DNA from 2 places in the Mesorhizobium sp. WSM3868 genome. Region 1 is predicted to be linked to the other one. Evidence: riboswitches for the same ligand, from Rfam matches in the RefSeq annotation. Region 1 holds a riboswitch; the other holds the start of a gene.
The links. A riboswitch is a leader RNA that binds a small molecule or an ion and turns the genes downstream of it on or off. The one in region 1 is predicted to bind S-adenosylmethionine.
Positions count from the first base shown of each region.

Region 2: another riboswitch for S-adenosylmethionine. It lies ahead of CK221_RS22715 (homoserine O-acetyltransferase); the one in region 1 lies ahead of CK221_RS08835 (O-succinylhomoserine sulfhydrylase).

Region 1 is NZ_NSGB01000004.1:115,932-119,336, reverse strand. It holds gene CK221_RS08840 (ceramide glucosyltransferase) at 1-214, shown strand, start outside; gene CK221_RS08835 (O-succinylhomoserine sulfhydrylase) at 256-1,446, opposite strand; SAM riboswitch at 1,503-1,580, opposite strand; gene CK221_RS08830 (2'-deoxycytidine 5'-triphosphate deaminase) at 1,716-2,810, shown strand; gene CK221_RS08825 (ABC transporter substrate-binding protein) at 2,898-3,405, shown strand, end outside.
Region 2 is NZ_NSGB01000016.1:60,974-64,378, reverse strand. It holds gene CK221_RS22725 (prephenate/arogenate dehydrogenase family protein) at 1-567, opposite strand, end outside; gene hisC (histidinol-phosphate transaminase) at 574-1,677, opposite strand; SAM riboswitch at 1,813-1,890, shown strand; gene CK221_RS22715 (homoserine O-acetyltransferase) at 1,980-3,149, shown strand; gene metW (methionine biosynthesis protein MetW) at 3,238-3,405, shown strand, end outside.

The sequences.
Region 1 (3,405 bases):
CTGCGTGCTGGCGATCGCCTATGTGCCCGAATGCATGCTCGCCTGGTCAAAGGACTGGTATCTGTCGCCGCGCAGCGTCACCGCGATGATCGTGCGCGACGCGATGCTTCCCGCCATCTGGGCGCGCGGCTGGCTTGGCGGAGCCGTCGAATGGCGTGGCAACGCAATGACAATCCGCAACAGCGGGATGACTGAACTCGAAGAGATTGCTTGAGCCGGCTGCGGCTCAAGCGCGCTCTTTGCAGCCGTGGCGGTTCATTCCTTCGCCGCCTTGAGCGCCTGTTCGATGTCGGCGAGCAGGTCATCGGTATCCTCCAGCCCGACGGAGAGCCTGAGCGTGCCTGGTCCGATGCCGAGCTCGGCGCGCGCCCCGTCGCTGAGGTTTTTGTGCGTCGTCGTCGCCGGATGCGTGATCAGGCTCTTTGCGTCGCCGAGGTTGTTCGAGATCAGCACGATGTCGAGCGCGTTCTGCAAGGCGAAGGCCGCCTGCTTGCCGCCCTTGACGTCAAGGCAGATCAGCGTCGAGCCGCCCGACATCTGCTTCCTGACGATATCCGCCTGGGGATGGTCGGCCCGGCCCGGATAGATGACGCGGGCGATCTCCGGCCGGCCGGCCAGGAAGTCCGCGATCTTGCCGGCGCTTTCGGTCTGCTGGCGCACGCGCAGCGGCAGCGTTTCGAGGCCTTTCAGCAGCGTCCATGCGTTGAATGGCGACAGGCTCGGGCCGGTGTGCCGGAAATAGTCGTGCAGGTTCTCGTCGATCCACTTCTTGTCCGACAGGATGACGCCGCCGAGGCAGCGGCCTTGTCCGTCGATATGCTTGGTCGCCGAGTAGACCACGATATGGGCGCCGAGCTGCAGCGGCTTCTGCTGCAGCGGCGTGGCAAAGACGTTGTCGACGATCACGCGTGCGCCGATCGAATTTGCCAAAGCGGCGACAGCGGCGATATCGACCACTTCCAGCGTCGGGTTGGTCGGGCTTTCCAGGAAGAACAGCTTGGTGTTCGGCCTGACCGCTTTTTCCCAATTGGCAATGTCGGTGCCGTCGATCAGCGTTGCCTCGATGCCATAGCGCGGCGCCAGCGTCTCGACCACCCAGCGGCAGGAGCCGAACAGGGCTCGCGCCGCAACGATGTGATCGCCGGCCTTGACGCTGCACAGCAGGGCGGCGGACACGGCGGCCATGCCGGAAGCGGTGGCGCGTGCGTCTTCCGCGCCTTCCAGCGCGCACATGCGCTTCTCGAACATGTCGACGGTCGGGTTGGCGTAGCGCGAATAGATGAAGCCGGGTTCCTCCCCCTTGAAGCGGGCTTCCGCTGCCTGGGCCGTCTCGTAGACATAGCCCTGGGTGAGATACATCGCCTCGGCGGTCTCGCCGAAGCCGGAACGCAGCGTCCCGCCATGCACGAGTGCCGTCTGAGGTTTCCAGTTACGCGTCTTGGTCATCGCCCTGCTTCCAAACACAAAAAAACCGGCCGCGACGTCGCAACCGGTCCATACGGCCTTGCGGCCCGACGGTCCTTTAGCGACTTGTTTAACGTGGCTGCAAGCCGACCGGCCAAATCACCACGGGATAACGACCCTTTAGACCCGCACCGCGCTTGCGTCAATTGCCGGCTTGATTAAGAGGTTTGTACCAGGCAGCCTCCGCAAAAGTGTCCCGCGGTTTTGCGACAGGAAACTGCGACGACAATGACTTCGCCCGGAGCCAGACATTGCGGCAGACAGGCATTCTTCCCGATCAGGACATCGCGGCGCTCTTCCAGTCGGGCGCGCTGAAGTCGCCGCGCGCGCTCGACACCAACCAGATCCAGCCGGCCAGCCTCGATCTCAGACTGGGCGACAAGGCCTTTCGCGTGCGCGCCTCCTTTCTGCCCGGTCCCGATCATCTGGTGGCCGACAAGCTGGACCGGCTGAAGCTGCATGAGATCAATCTCGCCGAGGGCGCGGTGCTGGAGACGGGCTGCGTCTACATCGTGCCGCTGCAGGAAGGCCTGGCGCTGCCGGCGGAAGTCTCGGCTTCGGCCAACCCGAAGAGCTCGACCGGACGACTCGACATTTTCACGCGTGTCATGACCGACCGCGGCCATGAGTTCGATAAGATCGCCGCCGGCTATCATGGCCCGCTCTATCTCGAGGTCAGCCCGCGCACCTTCCCGATCGTCGTGCGCGCCGGCTCGCGCCTGTCGCAGATCCGCTTCCGCACCGGCAACGCGGTGCTGTCGGAGAATGAGTTGCGTGACCTCCATCACGCCGAGATGCTGGTTGCGACCGAGCCGCCCAACATCTCCGGCGGCGGCATTGCGCTCTCTATCGATCTCGACGGCGACAAGGACGGCCTGGTCGGCTATCGCGGCAAGCACCACACCGGCCTCGTCGACGTCGACAAGCGCGCCGCTCAGGATGTGGTCGACTTCTGGGAACCGCTCTACAAGAGCGGGGCCGGCGAGCTCGTGCTCGACCCGGACGAGTTCTACATCCTGGTCTCTCGCGAAGCCGTGCACGTGCCGCCGCTCTATGCCGCCGAGATGACGCCTTTCGATCCGCTGGTCGGCGAGTTCCGTGTCCACTATGCCGGCTTTTTCGACCCGGGCTTCGGCCATTCCGCCGCCGGCGGCAGCGGCAGTCGCGCGGTGCTTGAAGTGCGCAGCCACGAGGTGCCGTTCATCCTCGACCACGGCCAGATCGTCGGTCGCCTCGTCTACGAGCATATGCTGAAGCGGCCGCAAGCGCTTTATGGCAGCGAGCTGGGCTCCAACTATCAGGCGCAGGGGCTGAAGCTCTCCAAGCATTTCCGCGCCGCGCGCTGATCGCCCAACCAGGCTGTGCTTGCCCGGCCTGGCGCGCCGTGCTTGGCTGCGTCCGACCATGTAGCAACTGAAGCCAAGGGGATGAAAATGCAGATATCCAGATGGATCCTGTCGGCTGCGGCCGCCGCCATGCTGGCGCTCGGCGTCGGTTCGGTAGACGCGGCCGAAAAGATCAAGATCGGCACCGAGGGCGCCTATCCGCCCTTCAACACCATCACGCCGGACGGCAAGGTCGAAGGCTTCGACATCGACATCGCCAATGCGCTCTGCGCGCAGATGAAGGTCGAATGCGAGATCGTCACCCAGGATTGGGATGGCATCATTCCGGCCCTGCAGGCCAAGAAATTCGACGCCATCATCGCCTCGATGAGCATCACCGAGGAACGCAAGAAGCAGGTCGCCTTCACCCATAAATACTACACGACGCCGCTTGCGCTGGTCGCCCTGAAGGACGCCGACATCGCCTCGACCGAGCCGGCCTCGCTTGCCGGCAAGACGGTCGGTGCCCAGGCCTCGACCACCCAGGCCAACTACGCCCAGGACGTCTACGCCAAGGCCGGCGCCGAGGCGAAGCTCTACCCGACCCAGGAAGAGG
Region 2 (3,405 bases), on a different contig from region 1:
GACGATGGCCAGGGTCATGTCGTGATGCTGCGGGTCCATCGTGTCGATGTTGGAGCCGCAGCGCCGCCAGAATTCGGAGAGCTTTTCCAGCGCCTCCGGATCCGTGCCCGGCAGCGGCGTGAAGATGCACCAGCGGTTGTCGAAGAGATCGGCGAACCCGGCATCCGGCCCGGACTTTTCCGTGCCCGCCAGCGGGTGCCCGGGGATGAAATGCACACCGACGGGCACATGCGGCTGCATTTGCGCGATCACCGAAGCTTTGGTTGAGCCGACATCGGTAAGGATCGCGCCTTTCTTCAGCGCCGGCGCGATTTCGGCCGCGACCTCGCCGGACGAGCCGACCGGAACCGAGACGATGACGAGATCCGCGTCGCGCACTGCGTCTTCGGCCTCGGTCGTGTAGGAATCGCCGAGACCCAGTTCCTCGGCGCGCTTGAGCGTCGATTGGCTGCGCGTCGCGATAGCGATGTGGCGCGCCAGGCCTTCGCGGCGGATGACGCGGGCGAGCGACGAACCGATCAGGCCGATGCCGACCAGCGCTATTCTTCCGAACATCGGTGCTGTCATGGTGCTTCAGCTTTTCAGAAATGTCTGGAGCGCCTCGACGACGCCGCGATTGGCCTCCTCGATGCCGATGCTCATGCGCAGCGCGTTGGAAAAGCCGTAGCCGGTGACGCGCCGCAGGATGTAGCCACGCGCACTGAGATAGTCGTCCGCGGCCGCTGCCGAATGCTTTTTGTTGTCGGGGAAGTGGATCAGCACGAAATTGCCGACGCTGGGCGTCACGCGCAGCCCGAGCCCGGTCAGTTCCTCGCTGACCCAGGCAAGCCACTTCTCGTTATGCGCCACGCTGCGTTCAATATGGGCGCGGTCGCGGATGGCCGCGATACCGGCCTCGATCGCGGTCGCATTGACGTTGAAGGGCCCGCGCACCCGGTTGATGGCATCGACGATATGCGCCGGTCCGTACATCCAGCCGATGCGTGCGCCGCCGAGGCCGAGCTTGGAGAAGGTGCGGGTCATGACCACGTTCTCCGAGCTCCCGGCCAGCTCGATGCCGGCTTCATAGTCGTTGCGCCGCACATATTCGGCATAGGCCGCGTCGAGCACCAGGAGCACGCTCTTGGGCAGTCCGGCATGCAGCCGGCGCACCTCCTGGAACGGCACATAAGTGCCGGTCGGATTGTTGGGGTTGGCGAGGAACACGATCCGCGTCGCCGGCGTCACCGCGGCGAGGATTGCGTCGATGTCGGCGCGCTCGTCCGTCTCCTTGACCGCCACCGGCTTGGCGCCGGCGGCTTGGATATAGATCTTGTAAACCATGAAGGCGTGTTCGGTGAACACGGCCTCGTCTCCTGGCGCGAGATAGGTCTGCGCCAGCAGCCCCAGGATCTCGTCGGAGCCATTGGAGCAGACGATGTTTGCCGGATTGAGGCCGTGCACATCGGCGATCGCCTCGCGCAGCCGGCGGGCGGAGCCGTCGGGATAAACGTCCAATTTGGCAGCCACCTCCCGGGCGGCCTCGATCGCCTTCGGCGAGGGCCCGAGCGGATTCTCATTGGACGACAGCTTGTAGACCTTCGTCACGCCGGCCGGCGCGGTACTTTTTCCCGGCACATAGGCCTCGATGTCCATGATGCCCGCGCGGGGCGTCGGACGTGGCTGATCCTGCTTCATGTCACAAATCCGTCGAGAGGCCCTGGTTCGAGGCCGCAGCGGAAATACAGGCCGTGGCCCCGAATGTCGAGGGCCGGCGCGCTCGCGCGTAGGCAGACCGTTGACGAAGCGCGGCGCTGGCCCTAGAAGAACAGCCGGATCTCCCGTGGTGATTTGGCCGGTCGGCTTGCAGCCACGTTAAACAATTCGCTAAAGGGCCGTTTGCAACCTGTAACCGGCTTTGCGAAGGCAGGCCGGTTTTTTGTTGTCCGTTGCCGGCCGGACACCGTATCGAAATCGATGCGGACTGGATGGGGAATGCAATGGCCGCTCAGCGCGCTCCAAGGACCAACCACGAGGCCGACCAACCGTCGAGCCCGGTGTTGCAGTTCGGTCCCGACAAGCCGCTAAAGCTCGATGCGGGCACCGTGCTGTCGCCGTTCCAGGTCGCTTACCAGACCTACGGCGCCCTCAACGACGCCCGCTCCAACGCCATCCTCGTCTGCCACGCGCTGACCGGCGACCAGCATGTCGCCAGCACCAACCCGGTGACCGGCAAGCCGGGCTGGTGGGAGGTGCTGATAGGCCCCGGCAAGATCATCGACACCAGCCGCTTTTTTGTCATTTGCGCCAACGTCATCGGCGGCTGCCTCGGCTCCACCGGCCCGGCCTCGACCGATCCGGCGACAGGCAGGCCCTATGGGCTCGACCTGCCGATCATCACCATCCGCGACATGGTGCGGGCGCAGCTGATGCTGGTCGATCATTTCGGCATCGAGAAGCTGTTCTGCGTGCTCGGCGGCTCGATGGGCGGCATGCAGGTGCTGCAATGGGCCGCAAGCTACCCGGAACGCGTCTTCTCCGCGTTGCCGATCGCCACCGGCGCCCGCCATTCCTCGCAGAACATCGCCTTCCACGAGGTCGGGCGGCAGGCCGTCATGGCCGATCCGGACTGGCACGGCGGCAAATATCTCGATTTCGGCAGGCGGCCGGAAAAGGGCCTCGCCGTGGCGCGCATGGCCGCGCACATCACTTACCTCTCGGAAGCAGCGCTGCACCGCAAGTTCGGCCGCAACCTGCAGGATCGCGAGGCGCTGACCTTCGGCTTCGACGCCGATTTCCAGATCGAAAGCTATCTGCGCCATCAGGGCATGACCTTCGTCGACCGTTTCGACGCCAACTCCTACCTCTATCTGACCCGCGCTATGGACTATTTCGACCTTGCAGCCGACCACGGCGGACGGCTGGCGGATGCCTTCGCCGGCACCAAGACACGCTTCTGCCTCGTGTCGTTCACAAGCGACTGGCTGTTCCCGACCGAGGAAAGCCGCTCGATCGTGCATGCGCTGAACGCCGCCGGCGCGTCCGTCTCCTTCGTCGAGATCGAGACCGATCGCGGCCATGACGCTTTCCTGCTCGACGAACCGGAATTGTTCGCGGCCATCAACGGCTTCATAGCCTCGGCCGCGCGCGCAAGGGGGCTCAGCCTATGAACGGCGCGCGATCTCTGTGTCCTGGCCGCACTTCTGAGGCGCCGAGATTCCCATTGGCCGCAAATGCTCAAAGGCCGGAGGTGTGCCCATGAGCGTTAATCGCGCCCAGCGCGTCGACCTCGAAGTCGTCACCGATCTCATCCCGCCGCATTCGCGCGTGCTCGATGTCGGCTCCGGCGATGGCGTGCTTCTGGAGGTTCTGCAGGCGACCAAGCAGGTTGATGGCCGCGGCCTGGAGCTGTCACAGCGCGGCGTC